DNA from 4 places in the Streptomyces sp. NPDC033229 genome. Region 2 is predicted to be linked to each of the others. Evidence: riboswitches for the same ligand, from Rfam matches in the RefSeq annotation. Region 2 holds a riboswitch; each other region holds the start of a gene.

Region 1 (7,590 bases), on a different contig from region 2:
CGCGGAAGAAGCCGCTGATGCGCAGGGTGACGTCGATGCGGGGGCGGCCCAGCTCCGCCAGGGGGATCGGCTCCAGGCCGTTGACCCGGCGTGAGGCGTCGTCCCAGAGCGGGCGGACGCCCATCAGGGCGAGGGCCTCGGCGACGTCGTCGCCGGAGGTGCGCATCGCGCTCGTGCCCCACAGGGACAGGCCCACCGACTTCGGCCAGTCGCCGTGGTCCGTGCGGTAGCGCTCCAGGAGGGAGTCGGCGAGGGCCTGGCCGGTCTCCCAGGCGAGTCGGCTGGGGACGGCCTTGGGGTCGACGGAGTAGAAGTTGCGGCCCGTCGGGAGGACGTTGACGAGGCCGCGGAGGGGTGAGCCGGACGGGCCGGCCGGAACGAAGCCGCCGTTCAGGGCGTGCACCGCGTGGTCGATCTCGTCGGTGGTGGCGGCCAGGCGGGGTACGACCTCACGGGCGGCGAAGTCGAGGATCGCGGCGACCTGTTCGCCGTGCTCCCGAGCCACGGAAGCGACCGCGGCCGGGTCCCAGTCGGCGTCCTCCATCGCCTGGACGAGCGCGCGGGCCCGCTCCTCCGCCTCGTCGGCGGTGGTGCGGGTGGCGGCGGACTCGTCGAGGCCGAGGGCCTCGCGCAGGCCCGGCAGGGCCGCCGTGCCGCCCCAGATCTGGCGGGCGCGCAGGATCGACAGGACGAGGTTGACGCGTGCCTCGCCGACGGGCGCACCGCCGAGGACGTGCAGACCGTCACGGATCTGGGCGTCCTTGACCTCGCACAGCCAGCCGTCGACGTGGAGCAGGAAGTCGTCGAAGCCGTCGTCGTCCGGACGGTCGTCGAGGCCGAGGTCGTGGTCGAGCTTCGCGGCCTGGATGAGCGTCCAGATCTGGGCGCGGATGGCGGGCAGCTTGGCCGGGTCCATCGCGGAGATGGACGCGTACTCGTCGAGGAGCTGTTCCAGGCGGGCGATGTCGCCGTAGGACTCGGCGCGGGCCATCGGCGGCACGAGGTGGTCGACGAGGGTGGCGTGGGCGCGGCGCTTGGCCTGGGTGCCCTCGCCGGGGTCGTTGACGAGGAAGGGGTAGATCAGCGGCAGGTCGCCGAGGGCGGCGTCCGGGCCGCAGGCGGCGGACAGGCCGGCGTTCTTGCCGGGCAGCCACTCCAGGTTGCCGTGCTTGCCGAGGTGGACCATGGCGTCGGCGCCGAAGCCGCCGTCCGCCCGGGAGGCGGCGATCCAGCGGTAGGCGGCGAGGTAGTGGTGCGAGGGCGGCAGGTCGGGGTCGTGGTAGATCGCGATGGGGTTCTCGCCGAAGCCGCGCGGCGGCTGGATGAGGATGAGGAGGTTGCCGCGGCGCAGCGCCGCGAGGACGATGTCGCCCTCGGGGTTGGCGCTGCGGTCGACGAACATCTCGCCGGGCGCCGGGCCCCAGTGCTCCTCGACGGCCTCGCGCAGCTCGGCGGGCAACTCGGCGAACCAGCGCCGGTAGTCGGCGGCCGGGATACGGACGGGGTTGCGGGCGAGCTGCTCCTCGGTGAGCCACTCCTGGTCGTGGCCACCGGCCTCGATGAGGGCGTAGATCAGCTCGTCGCCGTCGCCGGACGCGAGGCCGGGGACCTCCTCCGAACCGAAGTCGTAGCCCTCCTCGCGCAGTCGGCGCAGCAGCGCCACGGCGCTGGCCGGGGTGTCGAGCCCGACGGCGTTGCCGATGCGGGAGTGCTTGGTGGGGTAGGCGGAGAGGACCAGCGCGAGGCGCTTGCCGGCCGCGGGGATGTGGCGCAGCCGGGCGTGGCGCACGGCGATGCCGGCGACGCGGGAGGCGCGCTCGGCGTCGGCCACGTACATCGGCAGCCCGTCCTCGTCGACCTCCTTGAAGGAGAACGGGACGGTGATGAGGCGGCCGTCGAACTCGGGGACGGCGACCTGGGTGGCGGCGTCGAGCGGCGAGAGGCCCTCGTCGTTCTCCTCCCAGGCGCTGCGGGGGCCGGTCAGACACAGGGCCTGGAGGATCGGTACGTCGAGCGCGGCGAGGGCGCCGGCGTCCCAGGACTCGTCGTCGCCGCCGGCGGAGGCGGCCGCGGGCTTGGTGCCGCCCGCGGCGAGGACGGTGGTGACGACGGCGTCGGCGCTGCCGAGAGCCTCGACGAGCGCGGGCTCGGGGGCGCGCAGCGAGGCGACGTACAGCGGCAGGGCGCGGCCGCCCGCGTCCTCGATCGCCCCGCACAGGGTCTCCACGAAGGCGGTGTTGCCGCTCATGTGGTGGGCGCGGTAGTAGAGCACCGCGATGAGCGGGCCGCTCGCGCCCGGCTTGGCGGTGCGCTCCAGCGGGCCCCAGGTGGGGGCGGGCGCGGGCGCCTCGAAGCCGTGTCCGGTGAGCAGCACCGTGTCGGAGAGGAAGCGCGCGAGCTGTTCGAGGTTGTCGGGGCCGCCGTGCGCGAGGTAGGCGTGGGCCTCGGCGGCGATGCCGATGGGGACGGTGGAGGCCTCCATCAGCTGGGCGTCGGGCGCCTGTTCGCCGGTGAGGACGACGACGGGGCGGTCCCCGGCGAGCAGCAGGTCGAGCCCCTCCTGCCAGGCGCGGATGCCGCCGAGGAGCCGCACGACGACGAGGTCGGTGCCCTCCAGCAGAGCCGGAAGCTCGTCGATCGCGAGGCGGGCGGGGTTGGCGAGGCGGTACGGGACCGGGCCCCCGGCAGCAGCAGCCGCGCGGGCGCTGAGCAGGTCGGTGTCGGACGTCGACAGGAGAAGGATCACGCGGCGCTCCCCAGGGCATCGAGGGTCGCCCGGGGTACGCCGGACCGGATGGTGCGCATGCGGCGGCTGGCCTTCCTCGGGGTCCGCGCCCCGGGCGGTTGGAGGACGGCGGGAGTTCCTGACTCGCCCGGCATCGCTGCCGGGCTCACAGTGGCGGGACCGTGCCGGAGTCTCACCGGCTTCCTCCCCTGACGCCGTCGCTGGCGTTTGGCGGACCAGAGGACGAATAAAGAGATTCTGGCCACCGGTGAGCATAGTAAGCGCTGGCCGTTCGGCACAGGACGGTGCACCCCGTGTGATCGTCGGTATGCTCGCCGCCATGCCCGTCACCCCCACATCCCCCCCGGAGCGGGATGAACCGGCCGCCGGCGGACGAACCGTCCGCGCGGGCGGCGACGCGTGCCCCGGAGCGCTGCGGCTGCACACCGCGGACGACGGTTCGCTGGCGCGCGTCCGGCTGCCCGCCGGGCTGTTGACGGCCCGTCAGGCGATGACATTGGCGCTGGTCACCGAGGAGCTGGGCGACGGGAATCTCGACATCACCTCGCGCGGCAACGTCCAGTTGCGCGGGCTGGCCGACGGCTGCGGCGGCGAACTGGCCGGGCGGTTGCGGGCGGCGGGGCTGCTGCCCTCGGACCGGTACGACCGGGTACGCAATGTGGCGGCCTCGCCGTTGTGCGGTCTGGACGGGGAGGCGGAACCCTCCCGCGCCGGGGCAACCGATGTGCAGGCCTGGGCGCGCGCCCTGGACGCACTCCTGTGCACCCCCGCGCTGCCCGGACCGCCGTCCGATGCGCCCGACCCTTCCGACGGCCTGGATTTGTCAGGTTTGTCGGGTCGTTTTCTCTTCGGCCTGGACGACGGCCGCGGCGACATCGTGGCCCTCGGCCCCGATGTGACATTGGTCGCAAGCGGCGTGGGGCAGGCCACCCTGTGCTTCGCCGCCACCGGTCCCGGCCTGCGGATCGCCGCCTGTGACGCGCCGCGCGCGGCCGCGCTGGCCGCGCGCGAGTTCCTCGCGGCGCTGGCCGACAGCGGCGCCAAGGCCTGGCGCGTCCGGGACCTGGCCCCCGAACGCCGCCCGCGCGTCGAAGCGTTGGCGGCCCGGCTCACGGCCGCGGGCATCGCCTGCGCCCCGCTGCCCCGGCCCCGGCTCCCGCACGGACCTCCGGTCGGGCCCGGCCTGGTCACCGGCCGGGACGGGCGGTGCGCCCTGTCGGTGACCGCGCCGCTCGGGCGGCTGACCGCCGCCCAGTGGCGGCTCGTGGCCACCACGGCCGCCCAGGACGGGGCGGGCGAGCTGCGTGTGACACCCTGGCGCGGCATCGTCGTCCCCGGCCTCCCGGCCGGTACGGCCCGCATCCGGCTGACGGCGCTCGCGGACGCGGGACTCGTCACCTCCACCACGTCCCCCTGGCACCGGGCGGGCGCGTGCGCCGGCCGGCCGGGCTGCGCCAAGTCCCTCGGTGACGTACGGGCGGACGCGGCGGCCTGCCTCCCGGGGCTGCCACCGGCGGGGCTCCCGGTGTACTGGTCCGGCTGCGAGCGGCGGTGCGGCCACCCGGGCGGGAGATGGGTCGACGTGCTCGCGACCGGTGACGGCTACCGGATCGCGGTGCGGGACGGGGAGACGGAAACGCATACGGAAACAGCCACAGCGGGGGGACTGGCCGACGCGGTCGCGGCGGCTCGTACCGTCGCGGACTGACCCTGCACGACACCACCAGGCGCAACCCAGCAAGCGAGGCACAGTGTTCGAGTACGAGAAGGACGGCGCGTCCATCTACCGCCAGTCCTTTGCCACCATCAGGGCCGAGGCCGACCTCGGCGGGCTGCCGCCGGACGTCAGCCAGGTCGCGGTGCGCATGATCCACGCCTGCGGGATGGTCGATCTCGTACGGGACCTCGCGTACTCCCCCGAGGTGGTGGCGCGGGCCCGCGAGGCGCTGCGCGCCGGGGCGCCGATCCTGTGCGACGCGAACATGGTCGCCAGTGGCGTGACCCGCAAGCGGCTGCCCGCGGACAACGAGGTGCTGTGCACCCTCGCCGACCCGTCGGTGCCGGAGCTGGCACGGCGGATGGGCACGACCCGCAGCGCGGCGGCGCTGGAGCTGTGGCGCGAGAAGCTGGACGGCGCGGTCGTCGCGGTCGGCAACGCGCCGACGGCGCTGTTCCGTCTGCTGGAGATGATTCAAGAAGGCGGGGCGGCGGCGCCGCGCCCGGCCGCGGTCATCGGCATACCGGTGGGCTTCATCGGTGCCGCCGAATCCAAGGACGCCCTGGCCGACAGCCCGCTGGGGCTCGACTATCTGGTGGTGCGGGGCCGTCGCGGCGGCAGCGCCATGGCAGCGGCGGCGATCAACGCGATAGCGAGCGAGGAAGAGTGAACGAGCAGCCTTCGACGACGGGCCGACTGTACGGAGTGGGCCTCGGCCCCGGCGATCCGTCGCTGATGACCGTGCGGGCCGTCGAGGTCATCACCGGGGCCGATGTCGTCGCGTACCACAGCGCCCGGCACGGCCGCAGCATCGCGCGCACCATCGCCGAACGCCATCTGCGCCCCGACCACATCGAGGAGCAGCTGGTCTACCCCGTCACCACGGAGACCACCGATCACCCCGGTGGCTACCGGGGCGCGATGGAGGAGTTCTACGAGGAGGCCGCGGCGCGGCTGGCCGTCCATCTGGACGCCGGGCGCACCGTCGCGGTGCTCGCGGAGGGCGACCCGCTCTTCTACAGCTCGTACATGCACATGCACAAGCGGCTCGCGGACCGCTACCCCACGGAGGTGATCCCCGGGGTCACGTCCGTCAGCGCGGCGGCGGCCCGGCTGGGTGAGCCGCTGGTGGAGGGCGAGGAGGTCCTGACGATCCTGCCGGGCACGCTGCCCGAGGAGGAGCTGACGGCCCGTCTGGCCTCGACCGACTCGGCCGTGGTGATGAAGCTCGGCCGGACGTTCCCCGCCGTGCGGGGCGCGCTGGAGCGCGCGGGCCGGCTCGCGGACGCGCGCTACGTCGAGCGCGCCACGATGCCCGGGGAGCGTACGGGCCTGCTGGCCGACGTGGACCCCGCGTCGGTGCCGTACTTCTCGGTGGCGGTGCTGCCGAGCCGCGTCGACGCTGCTCCGGCCGCCTCGGGCCGGGGCGAGGTCGTGGTCGTCGGGCTCGGCCCGGCCGGCCCGCTGTGGCTGACGCCGGAGGCGCGCGGCGAGCTGGCGGCGGCCGAGGACGTCGTCGGCTACAGCACGTACGTGAACCGGGTGCCCGTCCGGCCCGGCCAGCGGCGGCACCCGTCCGACAACAAGGTGGAATCCGAGCGCGCCGAGTTCGCCCTTGACCTCGCCCGGCAGGGGCGGCGGGTCGCCGTCGTCTCCTCCGGGGACCCGGGTGTCTTCGCGATGGCGACGGCCGTCCTGGAGGTCGCCTCCGAGGACCCCTACCGCGAGGTGCCCGTGCGGGTGCTGCCCGGCATGACGGCGGCCCACGCCGCCGCCTCCCGGGCGGGCGCGCCGCTCGGCCACGACTACGCGGTCGTGTCGCTGTCCGACCGGCTCAAGCCGTGGGAGGTCATCGCGGAGCGACTGCGGTCCGCCGCGGCGGCGGACCTGGTCCTCGCCCTGTACAACCCCGGCTCCCGCAGCCGCGTCTGGCAGGTCGGCAAGGCCCGCGACCTCCTCCTGGAGCACCGCCCGGCCGACACCCCGGTCGTCCTGGGCCGGGACGTGGGCGGCCCGGAGGAGAGCGTACGGATCGTCCGGCTCGGCGAACTGGACCCCGAACAGGTCGACATGCGCACGATCCTCATCGTGGGCTCCACGCAGACCCGCACGGTACGGCGTGGTCCCGGCGACGGCGAGGAGATCGTCTGGACGCCTCGGCGGTATCCGGAGGTGTGACCGGACGGGTCCGGCACCGGCTTCACGGCCGGCGCCGGGCCGGGCCGCCGGAGCGGGTCACTGGCCGAGGAAGGAAACCTGGCGGATGTATCGGCTCCCGCCTCCGCACCGGAGCGGACCGGCGGCACCGTCAGCCCGCGTGCGCGCGCAGCCAGCGCACCGCCCCCGCCGGGTCCGTGGCGACCGGTACACCCTCCGGGACCTCCGGGCGTCGGACGACCACCACCGGGATGCCCGCCTCGCGTGCGGCGACGAGCTTCGCGGCCGTCGCCGCCGCCCCGCTGTCCTTCGTGACCAGGACGTCGATGCCGTGGCGGCGCAACAGCTCCGCCTCGCCCTCCACCGTGAAGGGGCCCCGGGCCAGCAGCACCTCCATGCGTACCGGCATCGGCGGTTCCGGGGCGTCCACGGAGCGGACGAGGAACCACATATCCTCCAGGTGGGCAAAGGCCGCCAGGCCCATCCTCCCCGTGGTCAGGAACGCCCGCTTCCCGAGCGCGGGAAGGGTGTCCGCCGCCTCGGCCAGCGAGCCGACCGGGCGCCAGTCGTCGTCCGGCCCCGCGACCCAGCCGGGACGGCGGAGGGCCAGCAGGGGAACATGGACGTCCGCGGCGGCCCGTGCCGCGTTGCAACTGATCGTGCCGGCGAAAGGATGGGTGGCGTCGATGAGCGCGTCCACCTGCTGCTCGCGCAGCCACCGGGCCAGGCCCTCGGGCCCCCCGAAGCCCCCGATCCGCACCTGCCCCGCGGGCAGTCGCGGTGCGGCGACGCGCCCCGCCAGCGAGCTGGTGACGCGCAGCGCGGGATCGGCCGCCAGCTCGGCCGCGAGCCGTCGCGCCTCGGTGGTGCCGCCGAGGATCAGGACGTGGCATGGCCTGTGCACCGCCGGCCTCCCGGGTCGGGCCCGCGGGCGCGGGCCGGTGTGCCGGGCGCACGGCCCGGCCGGTGC
Region 2 (7,590 bases):
CAGCGCGGCCGTGCGGCTCTCGCCCGAGGGCGAGGCCGAGGTCGTCTGGGGCCGTCGGCTGGACCCGGCCCGGATGGAGGTCCTGTCGATCCCGCTGCCGTCGTCCGGCCGCCGCTGGGGCGAGGTCGTGCTGCACGACGGCGTCCCGCACGGTGAGCGCGTCACCGCGGCGGGCCCCTCGTACCCGGTCTTCGACGAGATCGAGCTGTGGGCCCCCTCGCCCGTCCCGACCTGGGTGGTGCTCCTGGAGGCCGCGACCGAGGCCGACCGGGACGCTCTGGAGCGGCTGGCGGCCGACGCGGGCTTCGCCGCGGAGGACTGGTCCTCCTCGGTGCGGCTGCTGTGCCGTACGTGTTCGGAGAGCCGGATGCCCAGCGACGAGGGCGACGGGGAGCACCTGGACCCGCACGACCACAGCGAGCCGGGCCACCCGGGCCCGCTGGGCCACCGCACGGCGGGCTCCGGCTCACTGTGGGTGCCCGAGCGCGAGGCCGGGATCGCCGCACCCGCCGGCCTGGTGCGGGGCCTGCTGGACGGCTGGGTCGCCGACAGCCCCGACTCCCGTGAATGGCGGGATCTCGAAGAGGTCTGCTGACCCGGAGGCCCGCAGGGGGCCTCTGGGGCCGCCGCGTCCCCCGTACTCTGTATAGATCCTGTGGGATATGAGTTTTCCGGGTTCTGAGAGAGGCATACGGCGGACATGGCGCAGCATGAGAGCGAGCAGCCGGTGAACGGCGAGTTCATCGTGGACACCGAGGACTGCGAGGCGCGCGAGCTCGCGTACCGTGAGCGCGGCACCTCCCGTCCGATCACCGTCGTCGGCAACCCCGTTCTGCACCGGGAGTGCAAGGACGTCACGGAGTTCGACGACAAGCTCGCCCAGCTGATCGACGACATGTTCGCCAGCCAGCGGACCGCCGAGGGCGTGGGCCTCGCCGCGAACCAGATCGGCGTGGACCTCAAGGTCTTCGTCTACGACTGCCCCGACGACGAGGGCGTCCGGCACACCGGTGTCATCTGCAACCCGGTTCTCGACGAGCTGCCGGCCGACCGCCGCGTCCTCGACGACTCCAACGAGGGTTGCCTGTCGGTCCCCACCGCCTACGCCTCGCTGGCCCGCCCCGACTACGCGGTCGTGCGCGGCCAGGACGCGAAGGGCAACCCGATCGCGATCGAGGGCACCGGCTACTTCGCCCGCTGCCTCCAGCACGAGACCGACCACCTCTACGGCCGGCTCTACATCGACCGCCTCTCCAAGCGCGAGCGCAAGGACGCCCTCCAGCAGATGGCCGAGGGCACCCCGCGCTACGAGATCGTCCCGAACGACTGATCCGTACCGGTATGCGTGGTTTTACGCACGACGAAGGGCCCCGCTCGTATCGAGCGGGGCCCTTCGGCTACGGCTGACGCGTCGCGTCGATCAGAACTCGTCGTCGAAGGCGACCGAACCCTCGACCGCCACCTGGTACGCGGACGCGCGGCGCTCGAAGAAGTTGGTCAGCTCCTGGACGTTCTGCAGCTCCATGAAGGAGAAAGGGTTCTCCGAGCCGTAGACCGGAGCGAAGCCCAGACGCTGGAGGCGCTGGTCGGCGACGCACTGGAGGTACTCGCGCATGGACTCGGTGTTCATGCCCGGCAGGCCTTCGCCGCACAGGTCGCGGCCGAACTGCAGCTCCGCCTCGACGGCTTCCCGCAGCATGTCGGTGACCTGCTGCTGGAGCTCGTCGTCGAAGAGGTCGGGCTCCTCCTGGCGGACGGTGTCCACGACCTCGAACGCGAAGTTCATGTGCATGGTCTCGTCGCGGAAGACCCAGTTGGTGCCGGTCGCCAGGCCGTGCAGCAGACCCCGCGAGCGGAACCAGTACACGTAGGCGAAGGCGCCGTAGAAGAACAGGCCCTCGATGCAGGCCGCGAAGCAGATCAGGTTCAGCAGGAAGCGACGGCGGTCGGCCTTCGTCTCCAGCCGGTCCAGCTTCTCGACCTCATTGATCCACTTGAAGCAGAACTGGGCCTTTTCACGGATCGAGGGGATGTTCTCGACCGCGTCGAAGGCGGCGGCACGGTCCTCCGGGTCGGGGAGGTAGGTGTCCAGCAGCGTCAGATAGAACTGGACGTGCACGGCCTCCTCGAAGAGCTGCCGCGACAGGTACAGCCGCGCCTCGGGGGAGTTGATGTGCTTGTACAGCGTGAGGACGAGGTTGTTCGCCACGATCGAGTCGCCGGTCGCGAAGAACGCGACGAGGCGGCCGATCATGTGCTGCTCGCCCGGGGACAGCTTGGCGAGGTCGGCGACGTCCGAGTGGAGGTCGACCTCCTCGACGGTCCAGGTGTTCTTGATTGCGTCGCGGTAGCGGTCGTAGAAGTCCGGGTACCGCATCGGGCGCAGCGTCAGCTCGAAGCCCGGGTCGAGCAGGTTCTTCTGTACGGGGGCGGTCACTGGCATGCCTCGCAGGACTCGGGGTTCTCAAGGGAGCAGGCGACGGCGTCCGCGTCGGGGACGGGGGCCTGCTGGACGGGGATGGTGGCGGCGGCGCCGGCCGAGCGGGCGATCCGGGTCGCCGGACGCGAGCGCAGGTAGTACGTCGTCTTGATGCCCTGCTTCCAGGCGTACGCGTACATCGAGCTGAGCTTGCCGATGGTGGGCGAGGCCATGAAGAGGTTCAGCGACTGGCTCTGGTCCAGGTACGGCGTACGGGCCGCGGCCATGTCGATCAGGGCGCGCTGCGGGATCTCCCAGGCGGTGCGGTAGAGGTCGCGCACCTCCTTGGGGATCCAGTTCATGTCCTGGATCGAGCCGTTGGCGTCCGTCATCGCGTCACGCGTGGTGCGGTCCCACACGCCGAGCTGCTTCAGGTCCTCCACCAGGTAGGTGTTGACCTGGAGGAACTCACCGGAGAGCGTCTCGCGCTTGAAGAGGTTGGAGACCTGCGGCTCGATGCACTCGTACACACCCGCGATGGAGGCGATGGTGGCCGTCGGCGCGATGGCGAGCAGCAGCGAGTTGCGCATGCCCGTCTTCGCGATCCGGGCGCGCAGCGCGTCCCAGCGGTCGGCCCAGCGCTGCTCGGCGTTCGGGTAGTGGTCGGGGTGCAGCACGCCGCGCGCGGTGCGGGTCGCGGCCCACGCCGGGTGCGGGCCGTGCCGCTCGGCGAGCTCGGCGGACGCCTCGTACGCCGCGAGCATGATGCGCTCGGAGATCCGGGTGGACAGCTCCTTCGCCTCGGCGGAGTCGAAGGGCAGCCGCAGCCGGAAGAAGACGTCCTGGAGACCCATCAGGCCGAGGCCCACCGGGCGCCAGCGGCTGTTGGAGTTCCCGGCCTGCTCGGTCGGGTAGAAGTTGATGTCCACGACGCGGTCGAGGAACGTCACGGCCGTGCGGACCGTGCGGTCGAGCTTCTCCCAGTCCATCTCGCCGTCGGTGCCCAGGTGCTGCGCCAGGTTGACGGAACCGAGGTTGCAGACGGCCGTCTCGCCGTCGTCGGTGACCTCGAGGATCTCGGTGCAGAGGTTCGAGGAGTGGACGACCTTGCCGGGCTCGGCGGTCTGGTTCGCGGTGCGGTTGGACGCGTCCTTGAAGGTCATCCAGCCGTTGCCGGTCTGCGCGAGGGTGCGCATCATCCGGGAGTACAGCACGCGCGCCGGGATCGTCTTGATCGCCTTGCCGTCGGCCTCGGCCTTGCGGTACGCCGCGTCGAACTCGTCGCCCCACAGGTCGACCAGCTCGGGGGTGTCGGCGGGGGAGAACAGCGACCAGTCGGAGTCCGCCTCGACGCGGCGCATGAACTCGTCCGGGATCCAGTGCGCGGTGTTGAGGTTGTGCGTGCGGCGGGCCTCCTCACCGGTGTTGTCGCGGAGCTCCAGGAACTCCTCGATGTCCGCGTGCCAGGTCTCCAGGTAGACACAGGCCGCGCCCTTGCGCCGGCCGCCCTGGTTGACGGCGGCGACGGAGGCGTCCAGCGTGCGCAGGAACGGCACGATGCCGTTGGAGTGGCCGTTGGTGCCGCGGATCAGCGAGCCGCGCGAGCGGATGCGCGAGTACGACAGGCCGATGCCGCCGGCGTGCTTCGACAGCCGCGCCACCTGGTGGTAGCGGTCGTAGATCGAGTCCAGCTCGTCCAGCGGCGAGTCCAGCAGGTAGCACGAGGACATCTGCGGGTGGCGGGTGCCGGAGTTGAAGAGCGTGGGGGAGGACGGCAGGTAGGAGAGCGTGCTGGTCAGCCGGTACAGCTCGGCCACGTCGTCCAGGGCCCGCGTCGAGTGGTCCTCGGCGAGGCCGCAGGCCACGCGCAGCAGGAAGTGCTGCGGGGTCTCGACGACCTGGCGGGTGATGGGGTGGCGCAGCAGGTAGCGGCTGTGCAGGGTGCGCAGGCCGAAGTAGCCGAAGCGGTCGTCGGCGCCGTCGGCGAGGGCGGCGTCCACGAGGGCGTCCAGGCGCTCGGCGTGGGTCACGACGAACGCGGCCGTCTCGTCGGCGATCAGACCCTCGCGGTGGCCGACCGCGACGGAGGCGGAGAAGGAGAGGGCGCCCTGTCCGGCCGCCTCGTCGGCGATCGCACGCGTGAGGAGTCGCGCGGCGAGCCGGGAGTACTCCGGCTCCTCGGCGATGAGCCCCGCGGCGGCCTCGGTGGCCAGGGACCGCAACTCGGCCTCGTCCGAGCCCGGGTGGCGGCCGCGCAGCGCGGCGGCGGCGACCTTGCCGGGGTCGGTGGCGGGCAGATCGGCGGTGAGGTCGGTCAGGGTGCGCAGCAGCGCGGTCCCGGGGCCGCCGGTCGCTTCCGCTGTCGCTGAGACCGGATCGGCGGGCGCGATGGTCACGTGGGGCTCTCCCTCGCTCGGCAGTGGTGTGGGCCGGGCGGGCGGGCGCGACGGGCGCGTACGGGAACACCCCTGCACCAGGGCATGCCACGCAGCGTCCATCGGCCCAACCCGCGAGACCCGGACGATTTCGACGCCCTGTTCCGAGCGGAGGCTCGAAAGGCGGGCGCGCTGTCGGCAGGTCCTCGGACTCTTGGGTACGTAAAACCGCACACATACACCGTTGCGGGACAGTTCCGGATTTCCACCGGATTCCCCTGCGGCGACAGCGAGGACGAGCATACATCTAGTGCTGCCACTCGTACGCGCCCCCACATGTTGTGTCGCGCGGTAATGAGCTGGGTGCGGAATGTGCTAGAGCGCCCGGGTGTTGGACCTCGAATCGCTTATCGCCTGAGCCCCCGTCACGGCCCTCCGAGGCCTCCCGCGAAGGCCCCCGAAGGGCCTCTGCGAGCGTCCCGGCGGCGCCCGCAAGGCGAAGGCCGCCGCCCCCCTGTTCGTCGGGGAGCGGCGGCCTCAGAGGCGCGGTCGGGGGTGTGGGGGTCAGTGGCCGCCGGGGGCACCCGCGGTGGCCGCCGGAAGCTTCTCCACCACGCCCGGGTCGCCCGCGTCGGCGGTGTAGTCCGACGCCTTCGTCTCGTCCACGCCGTCCGGCGCGCCGAGCTTTCTGAGGACGAAGGTGAGGACGATCACCACGATGACGTTGAGGACGAAGGCCGTGAGGCCGATGTAACCCTTCTCACCGATGAGGGGGACGAGATTCGTGTTGCCGAAGTGGTCCTGCGTGGCGCTCGGCGTGTCGTACGCCCGCCAGGTGCCGTAGATCATTCCGGCCGCCCAGCCGCCGAGCAGCGCCCAGCGGTGGCACCAGCGCGTGAAGAGCCCGCCCACCAGGGCCGGGACGGTCTGCAGGATCCAGATGCCGCCGAGCAGCTGGAAGTTGATCGCCACCGTCTTGTCCATGGTGAGCACGAAGACCAGCGCGCCGACCTTCACCAGCAGCGAGGCGAGCTTGGAGACCTTCGCCTCGTGCTCCGGCGTGGCGTCCGGCCTGATGAAGTCCTTGTAGATGTTGCGGGTGAACAGATTCGCGGCGGCAATCGACATGATGGCCGCCGGGACGAGCGCGCCGATCCCGATCGCGGCGAAGGCGACGCCCGTGAACCAGTCGGGGAACATGTTCTCGAAGAGTTGCGGGATGGCCAGCTGGCCGTTCTTGACCTTGACCCCGGCGGCGAGCGCCATGAAGCCGAGGATCGCCAGCAGCCCGAGCATCAGCGAGTACAGCGGCAGGATCGTGGTGTTGCGGCGGATGACGTTGCGGCTGCGGCTGGAGAGCACCGCCGTCACCGAGTGGGGATAGAGGAAGAGCGCCATCGCCGACCCGAGGGCGAGCGTCGCGTACGCCCACTGCGCCTGCGGCCCGGTCACCAGGGAGCCGCGCGGCTTGCCGGTCGCCGGGTTCTCGACCGCGAACGCCTCGCCCGCCTTCGCAAAGATGTCGTCGAAGCCGCCGAGCTTGATCGGGATGTAGATGATCGCCACGATGATCACGATGTAGATCAGCGCGTCCTTGACGAAGGCGATCAGCGCCGGCGCCCGCAGCCCGGAGGAATAGGTGTAGGCGGCGAGCACACCGAAGGCGATCAGCAGCGGCAGGTCCTTCATGAACCAGTTCGATCCGCCGCCGACGCCCATCACGTCCAGCACGGCCTGGATGCCGACGAGCTGGAGCGCGATGTACGGCATCGTCGCGAGGATGCCGGTGAGCGCGAGGGCCAGCGACAGCCCCTTGGACCCGAACCGGCCGCGGACGAAGTCCGACGAGGTGACATAGCCGTGCTTGTGCGCGACCGACCACAGCCGGGGCAGGAAGGTGAACACCAGCGGATAACAGAGGATCGTGTACGGCACCGCGAAGAACCCCGCCGCGCCGCCCGCGTAGATCGCCGCCGGGACGGCCACGAAGGTGTACGCGGTATAGAGGTCGCCGCCCAGCAGGAACCAGGTCACCCAGGTGCCGAACGAGCGCCCGCCCAGCCCCCACTCGTCGAGATTGTTCGCGTTCTCCGCGCGCCGCCACTTCGAGGCCAGGAACCCCATGACCGTGACGGCCAGGAAGAAGAAGATGAAGACGGCGAGCGCCACGCCGTTCACGCCGTCCTTCACCGCCGCTCACCACCCTTCCGGGCGCGCTCCTGGCGCCTGACGATCACGTACGCGATGACGGTGAGCGCGGTCGAGAGGACCACCCACAGCATCTGGTACCAGTAGAAGAACGGCATACCGATGAACGTGGGGGTGAGCCGGGAGTAGGAGTCGACCCACAGCATCGCGCCGAAGGGGATCGCCAGGCACACCCCCGCGACGACCATGGGCACGGTGACGGCGGACGCCGTACGCCCACCCTTGGGCCTGCCCTCCGACGACGCCGTGGACGGTGACGTCGTCGACTGCTGGGGCAGCTGCGCTGCCGACCCGGCCGACGGCTCGGCGGGTGGTTCGGTCGGTGGTTCCGTCATGGTGGTGACTCCCCCCTGTGTGATCACTGCGTGATGCGCAGGAAATCTAGGGGAGGGTGCTACTGGGCGTCACCCCCTGTCCGCATATCGGTATGGCAACGTCAGGTGGCGGAGAAGTGCGGGGCGCGGCGTGCTCGCCCGCCCGGAAGCCTTGGACATCGAATTCGCTGTCGAGGCGCGGCCTGCCGGTAGCTGAGGCGGCAGGGCGGCGGCCCCGGCGGCTGGACCGTGTCAGCTCTTGGCGGGTGCGGAA
Region 3 (7,590 bases), on a different contig from region 2:
GGTCGCCCGGCCGCCCACCCGCTGGAAGATGGCGTGTATGACGCTCCTGGCCGTGTACCCCTTCGTCCTTCTGTACACGTGGCTGGTGGCGCCGGAGCTCGTCTCCTGGCCGGTTCCCCTGCGCGCCGCCGTTCTCCCGCTCGTGCTGTCCCCGACATTGACCTACCTGGTCATGCCCCGCCTCAGCGAGCTGTTCCGCCGCTGGCTCTACCCCGAGACCCCCTGAGTACCGGGGCGCATCGGGGCTCGGGCTGAAGGCGGTGTCCAAGGGGCAGCGGCCGTCCACGCTCTGCGCATGCGCCTTTACATGGTGTGTGGGGGTGGGGGGTGTGGTGTGAGGCCGCTCATGGGACCTGGATCACTTACGAACCCGGATAGTGGGCTCCCGATTCGGACATTTAGGTATGAAATGGGGTGGTGGGTGGGGTGCGCGGGGGCCTGTTGTTACCGGGCGGGGTAGTAGGTCACACCTTTGCCAGGGGCTTTTCGGGCCGCTAACAATTGCCGAGTCGCATGGCGCCGTCGATCGAGACACGGCGCTTTCTTCGCGCCGATCCGGCCAGTGCGACTCACGCGATTGGAAGAGGTTCAGCCAGCATGCGCTCCACCACCTTCGGTACCGCCCGTCTGACCAAGACCCACAAGCTCACCGCCGCCGGTCTGACCGTTGCCGCGGGCGCCGCCGCCCTCACCATGGCCGTCACCCCCGGCCAGGCCGCCGAGACCCCCTCCATCGCCGTGAAGCCCGTCGCCTGGACCACCACCGACCTCGGCGCCCACGACCACATCGGCAAGCAGTCCGACAACGCCGCCACCCAGGCCAAGACCGCCGCCGCTGCCAAGGTCAAGGCTGATGCCGCCGCGAAGGCCAAGGCCGGCCAGGCCCGCGCCGACCAGCAGGCCGCCGGCCGCTCCCAGACCCGCACCCCCGTCAAGCCCGCCCCCGCCAAGCCCAAGGCTCCCGCCAAGCCCAAGGCTCCCGCGGCTCCGGTGAAGAAGGCCTACGCCGACAACCTCGACGGGTGGATCAAGGAGTCCCTGGACATCCTGAAGTCCAAGAACATCCCCGCCACCTACGAGGGCATCAAGCGCAACGTCATGCGCGAGTCGACCGGCAATCCCCGCGCGATCAACGACTGGGACGTCAACGCCGTCAACGGCGTCCCCTCCAAGGGCCTCCTGCAGATCATCGACCCGACCTTCAAGGCCTACCACGTCGAGGGCACCGCCTGGGACCCCTACGACCCCGTCGCCAACATCGCCGCCTCCTGCAACTACGCCGCCGACAAGTACGGCTCCATGGACAACGTCAACTCCGCCTACTAAAAAACCGGCACAGGAGTCGACCCCCACACGCCCAAGGGCGGCAGCACCCACCCGGTGCCGCCGCCCTTCGGCGTATCCCTGCGGGAATCCCGGCCCGCCCCGGTCCGCGAGCGCGCGGAGCGTCCTGGTCGCTCCGCGCCGCTCCCCAGCGGCCAGGGCCCCTCAGCCCCGGCCGTGACCCGGGCCCCTCAGCCCCGGTCGCATGTGTGGCCGCTCCTGGCCTGATGGAACTGCTCCTCCTCCGTGGAGCCGCGCAGCGCGAGCGTCTCCGCGGCGGGGTTGAGCGCCGTGCTGACCTGGTCGAAGTAGCCCGTGCCGACCTCGCGCTGGTGCTTGACGGCGGTGAAGCCGTGCCGCTGGTCGGCGAACTCCCGCTCCTGGAGGTCGACGTAGGCCGGCATGCCGTGCTCCGCGTAACCCCGGGCCAGGTCGAACATGCCGTGGTTGAGGGAGTGGAAACCGGCCAGGGTGATGAATTGGAAGCGGTAGCCCATCGCCCCCAGCTCCCGCTGGAACTTGGCGATCTGGTTGTCGTCCAGAGCGGCCCGCCAGTTGAAGGACGGCGAGCAGTTGTAGGCGAGCATCTGCTCGGGGTACTCGGCGTGGACGGCCTCGGCGAACTCGCGCGCCTGTGCCAGATCGGGGGTTCCGGTCTCCACCCACAGCAGATCCGCGTACGGGGCGTAGGCGAGGCCCCGGGAGATCACCGGGCTCATGCCGGGCTCGACGCGGTAGAAACCCTCGGCGGTGCGCTCGCCGGTGCAGAAGCGGGCGTCGCGCTCGTCGACGTCGGTGGTCAAAAGATTGGCGGCGAGCGCGTCCGTACGGGCCACGATCAAGGTCGGCACATCGGCGATGTCGGCGGCGAGGCGGGCCGCGTTGAGGGTGCGGATGTGCTGGGAGGTGGGTACCAGCACCTTGCCGCCGAGATGGCCGCACTTCTTCTCGGACGCGAGCTGGTCCTCGTAGTGGATGCCGGCCGCCCCCGCCGCGATCATCGCCTTGGTCAACTCGAAGGCGTTGAGCGGGCCGCCGAAGCCGGCTTCGGCGTCGGCCACGATCGGGACCAGCCAGTCGACGCCGGCGCCGTCGCCCTCGGCGGTGGCGATCTGGTCGGCGCGCAGCAGCGCGTTGTTGATGCGGCGCACCACGGTCGGTACGGAGTTGACGGGGTACAGGCTCTGGTCGGGGTAGGTGTGCCCGGCCTGGTTGGCGTCGGCGGCGACCTGCCAGCCGGACAGGTAGACGGCCTGCAGCCCCGCCTTGACCATCTGGACGGCCTGGCCGCCGGTCAGCGCGCCGAGCGCGTGGATGTAGTCACGCTCGTGGAGCTGCCGCCACAGCCGCTCGGCGCCGCGCCGGGCCAGGGTGTGCTCCTCCCGGACGCTGCCGCTCAGCCGCACCACGTCCTCGGCGCCGTACGAGCGCCGTACGCCCTGCCAGCGCGGGTCCGTCGCCCACCTCTGTGCCAGCTCCTCGGCCGTCGTCGTCCCTACCTGCGCCATGACCGTCTCCCAGTGTCGCCGTGTCGCGTCGGACCCGCGCCGGGTCCGCAGCGCATCCGCGCCGGACCCGCCCGGACTTCTGCCAAGAATGCGAAGGGGAGTGCTTCCCCCGGTAAGTGCGGCCCGCCGGGCCCCCGTTGAGCGGGCAATGGTGAGAAGCGGGGGCTCCGGTGGGCCGTGCTACGACTCTGACAGTGGCACTCAGTGCCATCAAGCATGGCCGGTTGCCAAGTTCTGTGAATCTTCCCGGGCTTGTTTGCCAATCTTGCCAACTTTGCCAACCGCCAAGTCCGCGAAGCCTCCTGCTCCCGGCTAGGGTGGCCGTACGGAGCCGGGGGCGGCCGAAGGGGTCTGGGTGAGCGCGACCGTGAGCAGGACCGTGAGCAAGGCATGAGCAAGACCTACGCGGGGGTGCGACTGCGGCGCTTGCGCGAGGAACGGCGGCTCAGCCAGGCCCAACTGGCCCGGATGCTCGCCATCTCGCCCAGCTACCTCAACCAGATGGAGCACGACTCCCGCCCGCTCACCGTGCCCGTACTGCTGAGGCTCACCGAGGCGTTCGGTGTGGACCCCGGCTTCTTCTCCGAGCGCGACACCGGACGTGTCCTGGCCGACCTGCGCGAAGCCCTCGCCGACGAGGTGGCCGCCGCCCGCGTCTCACCCACCGATCTGTCGGAACTCGCCTCCCGGCTGCCCGCCGTCGCGGCGGTGCTGCTCGACCTGGGCCGGCGCAACCAGGCCCTGACCGAGCGGCTCGCGGAGGTCGCCGAGCGGCGCGGCACCGACGACCCGGCCCTGCCGCGCCCGCCCCACGAGGAGATCCGGGAGTTCTTCTACCGTCGGCAGAACTACCTCCACACCATCGACACCGCCGCCGAGGAGCTGGCCGCAGAGATCGGCATCCGCCCCGGCGGGGTGCTGCCGGCCCTGGCCGCCCGGCTCGCCGAACGCCACGGGGTCCGCATCGCCGCCGACCCCGACCACCTCCACAGCTACGACCCCCGCGCGCGGGTGCTGCGCCTGTCGAACCGGTTGCGCCCCGGCCAGCAGGCCTTCCGGATGGCGACCCAGCTCGCCCTGCTGGAGTACGGCGGGGAACTCACCCGGCTCGCCTCGGAGGACTACGAGGAAGACTCCGTCGTCCGGCCGCTGGCCCGGATCGGCATCGCCAACTACGTCGCCGCCGCGCTGATCCTGCCGTACCGCGAGTTCCACGCCGCGGCGGAGGAGCTGCGGTACGACATCGAGCGGCTCGCCGACCGCTTCGGGCTCGGCTACGAGACCGTCTGTCACCGGCTCAGCACGCTCCAGCGCCCGCGGCTGCGCGGGGTGCCGTTCTCGTTCGTACGGGTCGACCGCGCGGGCAACATGTCCAAACGGCAGTCGGCCACCGGATTCCACTTCTCCCGGGCCGGCGGCACCTGCCCGCTGTGGAACGTCTACGAGGCATTCGCCTCTCCCGGCCGCATCCATGTGCAGATCGCGGCGATGCCGGACGGGCAGCGCCATCTGTGGACCGCCCGCACCGTCACCCGGCACCGGGGCGGCTGGGGCGAGCCCGGCAAGACCTTCGCCATCGGGCTCGGCTGCGAGATCCGCCACGCCTCCCGGCTCGTCTACTCCGACGGACTCGACCTGGACAACGCCTCGGCCGCCACCCCCATCGGCATGGGCTGCCGGATCTGCGAACGCCTGGACTGCCCGCAGCGGGCCGTCCCACCGCTCGGCCGGCCCCTCGCCGTCGACGAGAACCGCAGCACCTTCGTGCCGTACCCGGTGCGGGACACCGGGCCCCACTGAACCGAGGCCTTGATCCGGGCCGCTGACACTCCGGGCCAGGAGACCCTGGACTTACTAGGACGTCCAACTATATGTTCGGAGGACAAGGTCCGCGGTGCAGGGAAGCCGGTGTGAATCCGGCACGGTCCCGCCACTGTGACCGGGGAGTTCGTCCTCGCGGTACACGCCACTGACGAGCGGGATGTCGGGAAGGCACCGGGACGCGCGCTGATCCGGGAGTCAGGATACCGGCCGCGGAACGTTCCGTGTTTTCCACGAGGATGGAGCAGACACGTATGGCACCGGTCCGTACCCACGACCCTGGTGATCCGGCGCGGCGAGCGGCTGTTCCCGCTCGCTGACGGTTCCTGGCCCTTCGCGTCCCGCGACCCGTCGGCGGCCGCGCGCAACCCGCGCTCTCCGCCGGACGCTTCGCGCCGTCCTCGGATCTCACCTGACGAGAGCAGGCTCTCCCATGGTCCGTGAACTCACCCATTTCATCGGCGGCAGGCACACCCCGGGAACATCGGGTGCCTACGGCGATGTGTACGACCCCAACACCGGCGCCGTGCAGGCCCGGGTGCCCCTGGCGAACCGGGCCGAGACCGAGGCGGCCGTCGCCGACGCGGCCGAGGCCCAGCGGGAGTGGGGCGAGTGGAACCCGCAGCGCCGGGCCCGCGTCCTGTTGCGCTTCCTCCAGCTCGTCGAGGGTGAGAAGGAATCCCTCGCCCGGCTGCTGTCCTGTGAGCACGGCAAGACGGTCCCCGACGCGCTCGGCGACATCCAGCGCGGTCTGGAGGTGGTGGAGTTCGCCGCCGGCATCCCGCACCTGCTCAAGGGCGACTTCACCGACAACGCCGGGACCGGCATCGACGTGCACTCCCTGCGCCGCCCGATCGGCGTGACGGCGGGCATCACCCCGTTCAACTTCCCCGCGATGATCCCGCTGTGGAAGGCCGCCCCGGCCATCGCCTGCGGCAACTCCTTCGTCCTCAAGCCCTCCGAGCGCGACCCGTCCGTCCCGTTGCGGCTCGCCGAGCTGTTCCTGGAGGCGGGGCTGCCGCCCGGTGTGCTCAACGTCGTCAACGGCGGCAAGGAAACCGTCGACACCCTGCTCGAGGACCCGCGGGTGCAGGCGCTCGGCTTCGTCGGCTCGACCCCGATCGCGGCCCACATCTACGCCACGGCCGCCGCCCACGGCAAGCGGGCCCAGTGCTTCGGCGGTGCCAAGAACCACTTGATCGTGATGCCCGACGCCGACCTCGACCAGGCCGTCGACGCCCTGATCGGCGCGGGCTACGGCTCGGCCGGGGAGCGCTGCATGGCGATCTCCGTCGCCGTACCCGTCGGCGAGGACACCGCCGACGCGCTGGTCACCCGCCTCAAGGAGCGGATCGGCACCCTGCGGATCGGCCGGTCCGACGACCCCGACGCCGACTTCGGCCCCCTCGTCGGCCGCGACGCCGTCGACCGGGTCCGCGGCTATGTGGACCTCGGAGTGGAGGAGGGCGCCGAACTCGTCGTGGACGGGCGCGGCTTCACCCTCGCCGGGCACGAGAACGGCTTCTTCGCCGGCGCCTCCCTCTTCGACCGGGTCACCCCGGACATGCGGATCTACCAGGAGGAGATCTTCGGGCCCGTCCTGTCGGTGGTCCGCGCGGCGGACTACGAGGAGGCACTGCGGCTGCCCTCCGAGCACGCCTTCGGCAACGGCGTCGCGATCTTCACCCGCGACGGGGACACCGCCCGCGACTTCACCCGGCGCGTGGACACCGGCATGATCGGCGTCAACGTCCCGATCCCCGTGCCGGTCGCGTACCACACCTTCGGCGGCTGGAAGCGGTCCGGCTTCGGCGACCTGGGCCAGCACGGCCCGGACGCCATCCGCTTCTACACCCGCACCAAGACCGTCACCTCGCGCTGGCCCTCCGGGGTCAAGGAGGGCGCGAGCTTCACCATCCCCACGATGGGATGAGCGCCATGACGACGGGCCTCACCGAGGACCAGCTCGCGATGGCCGAAACGACGCTGGACTTCGCGCGGGAACACCTCGCCCCGCACGCCGTAGCCTGGGACCAGGACAAACACTTCCCCCTCGACGTGCTGCGCAAGGCCGCGGGGCTCGGCCTCGGCGGGGTCTATGTACGGGAGGAGGCGGGCGGCTCCGGCCTCACCCGAGCGGACGGCGTGCTGATCTTCGAGGTGCTGGCCACCGGCTGTCCCTCCATCGCCGGCTACCTCTCCATCCACAACATGGTCGGCTGGATGATCGACCGCTACGGCGACGAGGCCCAGCGCGCCCGTTGGCTGCCCCGGCTGTGCTCGATGGACACCCTCGGCAGTTACTGCCTGACCGAGCCGGGCGCGGGCTCCGACGCCGCAGCGCTGCGGACCCGGGCCGCACGCGACGGGGACTCCTATGTCCTGACCGGCGTGAAGCAGTTCATCTCCGGCGCCGGGGCCGCCGAGGTGTACATCGTCATGGCGCGCACGGGCGGGGAGGGGCCGGGCGGCATCTCGGCGTTCGTCGTCGAACGGGACGACCCCGGGCTGTCCTTCGGTCCCGACGAGAAGAAGATGGGCTGGAACGCCCAGCCCACCCGCCAGGTCGTCCTGGACGGCGTCCGCCTTCCGGCCGACCGTCGGCTCGGCGCCGAGGGCGACGGCTTCCGCATCGCCATGAACGGGCTCAACGGCGGCCGGCTCGGCATCGCCGCCTGCTCCCTCGGCGGCGGACAGAACGCCCTGCACCGCAGCCTGGAGTACCTCGCCGACCGGGAGGCGTTCGGGGCACCGCTGCTCGACGCCCAGGCGCTGCGGTTCCGCCTCGCCGACATGGCGACCGAACTCGCCGCCGCCCGCGCCCTGGTCCGCCAGGCCGCGGAGGCCCTGGACCGCGACGACCCCCAGGCGGCCCAGCTGTGCGCCATGGCCAAACGCTTCGCCACCGACACCGGCTACTTGGTCGCCGACCGCGCCC
Region 4 (7,590 bases), on a different contig from region 2:
CCGGGACGCCCTGATCGAGGCCGCGCTGCTGCGCTGGGAGCAGACCCGCACCGAGGCGGCCATCGCCGAGCTGTCGGCCGAGCCGGACCCCGAACGGCGACTGCGCAGGCTGTTCGTCGCGGCGACCGAGGCGGTCACCGAGAACCCCCTCGAGGTCTCCCTGCTGGCCACCGTCGGACACCCGCTGGTCGCCACGGTGGTGAAGCGGGTGACCGAGCGTCGGCTCGGCTATCTCACCCAGGTCTTCGCCGAGCTGGGCTTCACGCCCGAAGAGGCCCGGCTGCGCGGCATGCTGGGCTACACCAGCTTCCTCGGCCACGGCCAGCTGGTCCACGCCGTCCCGGAGGCCCTGCCGCCGGGCCGGGAGCGGGCCCAGCACCTCGACTCGATCATCGACATGCTGCTGCGCCGGGACTGACTCCGAAGCGGGCACGAGGCCTTCCCGAGCACGGACGCCTTCCCCGGGCACGAAGGACGCCCCGAGCACGGACGACGCCCCGAACGCGACTGTCCCGTGGGACGGTCGGGCAGTCGCCCTTCCGAACCCACGGGACAGATGAGGTGCTCTCGGTGCTCCGGTGCGCTCAGCGCGCCGCGGTGGCCGTCCGCGACGCCGTCCCGTCGCCCTGCCGGTCCCCCGCCTTGGAGAGCAGCAGACGCTCCGCGAGGTGACCGAAGAGCAGGCCGAAACCGGCCCACAGGACGAGCTGAACGGCCAGCGTGGCGAGGCGGAACTGCCACAGCAGCACGGCGGGGAAGCCCTCCGGCACGTTCTCGCCCGAGGGCAGGAACGCGAAGGCGATCCCCACCACTACCAGGAACGCGGCGCCCGCCACGACGCTCGCGTACCAATTCCCCAGGCGGGGAGCCAGCCGCTTGCCCAGGATGACCGTGCCGACGGTGAGCAGCACGCTGAGCGCGATCATCAGGAAGAACAGCGCGGTCCGCTGGTCCAGGGTGTCCGGGTCGCCCACGGCGGGCGGGTTCGCCGGATACTTCAGGAACGGCACCAGATAGACCGCGACGAACGCGCCGAGCGAGACCAGTACCGCCGTCGCGCGCGGGCCGAACCGGCCGACGCGGCCCAGCGCGTAGCAGTACACCAGGGCGGCGATACCGCCCAGTGCGACCCCGTAGACGAGGATGCCGGTGGCCAGTCCCGCGGTCGACTGCAGGGAGCGGCTGACCAGCTCCTCACCGCCGCCGTGGTCATGGCTGTGCGCCTCTTCGAAGGCGATGGCCGCGTCCACCCGGGATTCCCCGAGCAGATAGGCCGTGAGCAGCGCCAGCGCGCCGGCGGCGAGGCCGGCGAGCATGCCGCGTACGAGCAGGGCCCGTACCGATATGGAGTTCACGAGCTGTTGACCCCTGGTCTCTCAGTGGCAGGGGAAGCCGAGCAGATGACGGCCGTCGTGCACCCACTCGTGCACACCCTCACCGGAGATCAGCGCGGTGGCGCCCTGCTCGGCGCCGACGAAGTACAGCAGGATCAGCGCGAGGATCCCGAAGAAGAGCGTCCACGGGGCGATCTCCTTGAGGGAGATCGGGGTGATCGCCGGTACGGCGGGGGTACCGGTCGCGGGGGCGGCTGACTGGGCCATGGCAAAACCTCCTGGGGAACACGCGTCCCGATCGTGGTGCTTTCAACGACGGTGCCGGGTCTGACTTCCCTGCCACCGCCCCACGTGGATCGGGGGGCGTTCGCCGGGTACACAGTGGCGCGACCGTGCCGGGATCTCACCGGACTTCCGTCACACCGTCGTCATGTACACGCGACCGTACCGTGTACGCGACCGGGGCGCTACGGCGTGCGGATGCGCACCCCCGCGCGCGCCCCGCTCGCCCCCTCGTGGTCTGCTGGGCCCGGGCCGACCGGGCCCGCCCGGGAGGAGAGTTGAGGACCATGACCGTACGTGTGACGCTGCTCTCACCGGCGATGAGTGCCGCCCTGCGCGAGGCCCGTTTCGACGACGGGGCCCCGCTCGACGACGTCGGCACCCGGCAGGCACGCGCCGCCGCCGGCGGCCTGCCCCGGATGTCTGCCGCCCTCTGTGCCCCTTCCCCGCGCTGCCGGGGGACGGCCGCCGCGCTCGGCCTGTCCCCCGCTGCCGTGCCCGAGCTGCGGGACCTGGAGGTGGGCGGCTGGCGCGGGCGGGGGCTGGCCGAGCTCTCCGCCACCGAACCCGAGGCGGTGGCCTCCTGGTTGGCGGACCCCGGCGCCGCGCCGCACGGGGGTGAGTCGCTGCTGGACCTCGTCGGCCGGGTCGGCTCCTGGCTGGACGGGCGGACCGACGACGACGGCCGGCTGCTCGCCGTCGTGGAACCCGCGGTGGTCCGCGCGGCGGTCGTGCACGCGCTGGGGCTGCCGCCGCAGCTCTTCTGGCGGCTCGACGTGCCCCCGCTGTCGCTGACCGAACTCACCGGCCGTGCCGGACGCTGGAACCTGCGCTGCGGTCGGCCACTGACCCCGGAGCCGGCACCGCCGGCCCCCTGAACCGGCACGGAAGTACACGGGGACTCACAGGGCGGTCAGCCCGCCCCGCTGGGCCCGCGTCGCGGCCGGCGGCCTCCCTTGGATCAGCTCCAGCAACCCGCAGCGGACACAGGAGGCCGCCGGATGGCCGACGTCACCGCCGCCCCCGCCGTCGAAGGACGGCCCCGGACGGCCGTGCGGAACGTCGGCCAGCAGGGACTCGACGGCCGCCAACAGGGCGAGGCTGTGCTGGAGTTCCTGTTTGAGGACGCGGATACGGGCGCCCTGCGCGCCCACCTGTCTGCGGGTGGTCGCCAGGCGCTCGTACTCCTCGGGGGCCACCACCACCGCCTCCTCCCCACCGATGATCATTCGACGCGGCTCGGGGCGCCTGCTCATCGTGGCCGTCCTCTCCTGTGGGGGGCATGACCGGTGGGGGCAGTCAATCATGAGAGTCCGTTGGGATTTGGGCCACTTGAGCGGGATTGGCCGTGAACAGCGGGCGCGGCCCGGCACATCGGCGCCGGGCCGCGCCCGCTGCCGCCCCTGATCAGAGCGGCGGTGACCGGCGTCAGCGCGCGTCAGGACCCGTCAGCTCGGCCCGCACCTGCCGGGCCGCCTCGACCAGATGCTCCAGGGAGGCGCGGACCTCGCTCCAGCCCCGCGTCTTCAGGCCGCAGTCGGGGTTGACCCACAGACGCTCGGCGGGGATGGCGCCGAGCCCCTTGCGCAGCAGGGTGGCGGTCTCCTCGACGCCCGGCACACGGGGCGAGTGGATGTCGTAGACGCCCGGGCCCACCTCGTGCCCGTATCCGGCCACGGCGAGTTCGTCGGCGACCTGCATGTGCGAGCGGGCCGCCTCCAGGCTGATGACGTCGGCGTCCAGCTCCTCGATGGCGCCGATGATGACCCCGAACTCGGCGTAGCACATGTGGGTGTGGATCTGGGTGTCCGCCCGGACGCCCGCGGTGGTCAGCCGGAACGCCTCGGTCGCCCAGGCCAGGTAGCCGGGCCGGTCGGCGGTGCGCAGCGGCAGCGTCTCGCGCAGCGCGGGCTCGTCGACCTGGATGACGGCGGTCCCGGCGGCCTCCAGGTCGGCGACCTCATCGCGCAGGGCCAGGGCGACCTGGCGGGCGGTGTCGGCGAGCGGCTGGTCGTCGCGGACGAAGGACCAGGCGAGCATGGTGACGGGCCCGGTGAGCATGCCCTTGACCGGGCGCTCGGTCTGCGACTGGGCGTAGCTCGTCCAGGCCACGGTCATGGGCTCGGGGCGGGAGATGTCACCGGCCAGGATCGGCGGACGGACATAGCGGGTGCCGTAGGACTGCACCCAGCCGTGCTGGGTGGCGAGGTAGCCGGTGAGCCGCTCCGCGAAGTACTGGACCATGTCGTTGCGTTCGGGCTCGCCGTGGACGAGGACGTCCAGCCCGGCCTTCTCCTGGAAGGCGAGGACGTCGCGGATCTCGGCGGCGATGCGCTCGTCGTACCCGGCGGCGTCGATCCGTCCCGAGCGCAGGTCGGCACGAGCGGTGCGCAGTTCGGTGGTCTGCGGGAACGAGCCGATGGTCGTGGTGGGCAGCAGCGGCAGGTTCAGCCGGGCCCGCTGGGCGGCGGTCCGCTCGGCGTACGGCTGCGGGCGGCGGGTGTCCCGCTCGGTGACGGCCGCGGCGCGGGCCCGGACGGCCGGGTCGTGGGTGAGGGCGGAGGCGGCGCGGGAGGCGCGGGCGGAGCGATTGGCTGCGAGCTGCGGGGCGATGACGTCCGTGCCCTCGTTCAGTCCGCGGGCGAGGGTGACGATCTCCTCGGTCTTCTGGCGGGCGAAGGCGAGCCAGCGGGCGACCTGGGGGTCCACGTCGCGTTCGGCGGTGGCGTCGAGGGGGACGTGCAGCAACGAGCAGGACGGTGCCACGTCCACCCGGCCGGCGAGACCGAGGAGGGTGGCGAGGGTGGCCAGCGAGTGTTCGAGGTCGTTGAGCCAGATGTTGCGTCCGTCGACGACGCCGGCGACGAGGCGCTTGCCCGGCACACCGCCGGCCGCGGCGAGGGCTTCGAGATTGGCGGCGGCGGGGCCGGTGAAGTCCAGGGCCAGACCCTCGACGGGTGACTTGGCAAGGACGGGCAGGGCGTCACCGAGGCGGTCGAAATAGGCGGCGGCCAGGATCCTGGGCCGGTCGGCGAGCGCGCCGAGGTCGCGGTAGGCGCGGGTGGCGGCGCTGAGGACGGCGGGGGGCTGGTCCTGCACGAGGGCGGGCTCGTCGAGCTGGACCCACTCGGCGCCCGCGGCCCGCAGCTCGGCCAGCACCCGGGCGTACACGGGGAGCAGCCGGTCGAGGAGGGTGAGGGGCTGGAAGTCCGCCGGGGCGCCGGGGGCCGGCTTGGCGAGGAGCAGATAGGTGACCGGGCCGACCAGGACGGGGCGGGCCGTGTGGCCGAGGGCGAGGGCCTCGCGCAGTTCGCCGAGCGGCTTGGCGGGGTCGGCGGTGAAGACGGTGTCCGGGCCCAGTTCGGGGACGAGGTAGTGGTAGTTGGTGTCGAACCACTTCGTCATTTCCAGCGGCGGGGCCTCCTGGGTGCCGCGGGCCATGGCGAAGTAGCCGTCCAGGGCGTTGTCCCGGACGGCGGTGCGGTGCCGCTCGGGGATGGCGCCGACCATGACCGTGGTGTCCAGGACGTGGTCGTAGAGCGAGAAGTCACCGGTGGGGACCTCGTCCACACCGGCTTCGGTCAACTGGCGCCAGGCCGTGCGGCGCAGGGTGGCGGCGGTGGTGTGCAGGGCGTCGGCGGTGACGCGGCCCGCCCAGTAGCCCTCGATGGCCTTCTTCAGCTCACGGCCCTGGCCCTGGCGGGGGTAGCCGTGGACGGTGGCCCGGGAGGGCGGGGTGGCGATGCGGTCGGTCACGGAACTCTCCTTCGCGAGTCGCGGAATGACCACGGCGGACCCGGGCGCGAAGGGACGACGAAGAGGGCGGGCGTGCCGGGCACGCCTGCCTGCCACCGCCGGCCCTCCCTCGAGGCCACCGAGATCACCGCGCGCGGGTGGCGCGCGGGCAGTGGCAGGTCTTCGGACTCGCGGGCGCGCCCTGGGCCTTGGGGCCGTCGGGCACCTACTGGCCGTCGCTTCCCGGACGCGTGGGCGTCCAGTGCGTATGACGGCGGTCGTTCCCACTCACCGCTGCGGGGCAGTCCCGGATTCCCACCGGGTTCCCTCTTGCGACGCTCCCGCCTGGCGGGCGGGGCGAACCAGCTGCGTCTCCCACCCTAGACACAATGTCGAAGTGCCGGTAGGGGAATCCGCGCAAGGATTCGATCTTGGCGTGTGGTGGCGGAAAAGAGGGGGGCCGGGCCCTCGCGCGAGCCGCGCCGACACGCCCGGCGGCGCCCCCGGGGGCGCCGCCGCCCGTCGACGGACGCCGTCACAACCCCCCGCACGTGTCACCCACGGCACCGTTGCGGCGGCCCCTGCGACGCATGAGAATCCTCGGTACCCGGACCTCGCCCGGACCCTGGAGACGCCGTGACCGCCTTCGCGCACGCTCCTTTCGACCGCCGCACCGCGCTGCGGGCCGTGGCCGCGTCGGCCGCGGCCGGGCCCGTCGGGGGTGGTGGCGGCCGAAGTCCGCTGCGGGTGATGAGCTTCAACCTCCGCTACGCCTCCGACACCCCGCCCCACACCTGGGCCGATCGCCGGCCTGTCACCCGCGCGCTGCTGCGCCAGGAACGCCCTCATCTCCTCGGCACCCAGGAGGGGCTGTACGCGCAGCTGCGGGACATCGCCGACGATCTCGGGCCGCGCTACGCGTGGATCGGCACGGGCCGCGCGGGAGGCAGCCGTGATGAGTTCGCCGCCGTCTTCCATGACGTGCGGCGGCTCGCCCCCGTCGCGTACGACCACTTCTGGCTCTCCGACACCCCGTATCTCATCGGCTCCGCGACCTGGGGCAACACCGTGATCCGGATGGTCACCTGGGTCCGGTTCCGGGATCTGCTCACCGGGGGCGAGTTCTATGCCTTCAACACCCATCTCGACCACGCCCACCAGTACGCGCGCGAGCGCTCCGCCGCGCTGATCACCACTCGGCTGCGCGGTCTGGATCCGGCCCTCCCCCGGATCGTCACCGGCGATTTCAACGTCCCCGCACACGGCAACCCCGTCTACGGCACGATGCTCGACCAGGGTTCGCTCGTGGATTCCTGGGACGCGGCCGACCGGCGCGGGGCGCAGTACGCGACCTTCCACGGATACCGGCCACTCGTGCCGGACGGCGACCGCATCGACTGGATCCTCACCTCGCCCCGGGTGCGGACCCGGCGCGCGGCCATCAACGTCTTCCAGCAGGGCGGGCAGTTCCCCAGCGATCACTTGCCGGTGCAGGCGGACGTGGAGCTGTAGGGCAGCCGGACACTCCCGGACACTCCTCCCCGAGCCGCCCATCTCATCGCCGCTTATCTCAAAGCCGCCCGAGTGTCACCACTTTGAACCGATCCACCCCGGGCACGGCACCGACTATCGGACATTCGAACATCAGGCCCCCCTCGGCGCACCGGAACCGCAGAAAACGCTTCCGTCGCAGGCCACCCTGGGTGACGTTCAAGCAACAGTATGAAACCTTTCGCCCCAACGTCACCACGAGTTGTCCGCATTACGAACAAAACTGTCCGGAAGTACCCGGATCCTTTTGACTGTGCCCACCCTCATCACCAAATGTCTGCCAAATGTCCTCGTCAGTGAAGCCGGTGTGCTCAGGGCTCTTACGGAACTACGACTTCCGATTACTGCTCTCCGGGGCAGCGGTGAGCCAGATCGGTGCCCAAGTGACCGTGGTGGCCCTGCCGTTGGTGGCCGTCATCGAGCTCGACGCGTCGCCCATGGAGGTCGGGCTGCTGACCGCCGCCGAGACCGCGGCGTTCCTGCTGGTCGGGCTGCCCGCCGGAGCCTGGGTGGACCGGATGCGGCGGCTGCCCCTGCTCATCCGCACCGACGTCGTACGGGCCGTGACCATGCTGAGCCTGCCGCTCGCGGCGTGGGCCGGGGCGCTGACCATGGCGCAGCTGTACGTGGCCGCCCTCATCACCGGTGTGGCCACCGTGTTCTTCGACATCGCGCACCAGAGCTACCT

The links. A riboswitch is a leader RNA that binds a small molecule or an ion and turns the genes downstream of it on or off. The one in region 2 is predicted to bind cobalamin.
Region 1: another riboswitch for cobalamin. It lies ahead of cobN (cobaltochelatase subunit CobN); the one in region 2 lies ahead of ACZ53N_RS03665 (ribonucleoside-diphosphate reductase subunit alpha).
Region 3: another riboswitch for cobalamin. It lies ahead of ACZ53N_RS11080 (CoA-acylating methylmalonate-semialdehyde dehydrogenase); the one in region 2 lies ahead of ACZ53N_RS03665 (ribonucleoside-diphosphate reductase subunit alpha).
Region 4: another riboswitch for cobalamin. It lies ahead of metE (5-methyltetrahydropteroyltriglutamate--homocysteine S-methyltransferase); the one in region 2 lies ahead of ACZ53N_RS03665 (ribonucleoside-diphosphate reductase subunit alpha).

What each region holds. Positions count from the first base shown of each region.
Region 1 covers NZ_JBVIQR010000009.1:1,023-8,612, forward strand. Annotated here, with positions in the region: gene cobN (cobaltochelatase subunit CobN) at 1-2,746, opposite strand, end outside; cobalamin riboswitch at 2,837-2,981, opposite strand; gene ACZ53N_RS10620 (cobalamin biosynthesis protein CobG) at 3,054-4,454, shown strand; gene ACZ53N_RS10625 (precorrin-8X methylmutase) at 4,498-5,133, shown strand; gene ACZ53N_RS10630 (precorrin-2 C(20)-methyltransferase) at 5,130-6,641, shown strand; gene ACZ53N_RS10635 (cobalt-precorrin-6A reductase) at 6,772-7,524, opposite strand.
Region 2 covers NZ_JBVIQR010000002.1:380,029-387,618, forward strand. Annotated here, with positions in the region: gene ACZ53N_RS03650 (tetratricopeptide repeat protein) at 1-595, shown strand, start outside; gene def (peptide deformylase) at 701-1,330, shown strand; gene ACZ53N_RS03660 (ribonucleotide-diphosphate reductase subunit beta) at 1,421-2,443, opposite strand; gene ACZ53N_RS03665 (ribonucleoside-diphosphate reductase subunit alpha) at 2,434-4,815, opposite strand; adenosylcobalamin-variant (AdoCbl-variant) riboswitch at 4,987-5,084, opposite strand; gene mctP (monocarboxylate uptake permease MctP) at 5,359-6,984, opposite strand; gene ACZ53N_RS03675 (DUF3311 domain-containing protein) at 6,981-7,190, opposite strand; gene ACZ53N_RS03680 (glycoside hydrolase family 3 protein) at 7,569-7,590, opposite strand, start outside.
Region 3 covers NZ_JBVIQR010000009.1:108,231-115,820, reverse strand. Annotated here, with positions in the region: gene ACZ53N_RS11100 (antibiotic biosynthesis monooxygenase) at 1-226, shown strand, start outside; gene ACZ53N_RS11095 (transglycosylase SLT domain-containing protein) at 598-1,326, shown strand; gene aceA (isocitrate lyase) at 1,515-2,831, opposite strand; gene ACZ53N_RS11085 (short-chain fatty acyl-CoA regulator family protein) at 3,222-4,631, shown strand; cobalamin riboswitch at 4,707-4,881, shown strand; gene ACZ53N_RS11080 (CoA-acylating methylmalonate-semialdehyde dehydrogenase) at 5,086-6,585, shown strand; gene ACZ53N_RS11075 (acyl-CoA dehydrogenase family protein) at 6,582-7,590, shown strand, end outside.
Region 4 covers NZ_JBVIQR010000003.1:159,396-166,985, forward strand. Annotated here, with positions in the region: gene ACZ53N_RS04230 (TetR/AcrR family transcriptional regulator) at 1-418, shown strand, start outside; gene ACZ53N_RS04235 (CbtA family protein) at 585-1,355, opposite strand; gene ACZ53N_RS04240 (CbtB domain-containing protein) at 1,377-1,601, opposite strand; gene ACZ53N_RS04245 (histidine phosphatase family protein) at 1,904-2,494, shown strand; gene ACZ53N_RS04250 (hypothetical protein) at 2,519-2,872, opposite strand; gene metE (5-methyltetrahydropteroyltriglutamate--homocysteine S-methyltransferase) at 3,045-5,372, opposite strand; cobalamin riboswitch at 5,525-5,716, opposite strand; gene ACZ53N_RS04260 (endonuclease/exonuclease/phosphatase family protein) at 5,988-6,863, shown strand; gene ACZ53N_RS04265 (MFS transporter) at 7,187-7,590, shown strand, end outside.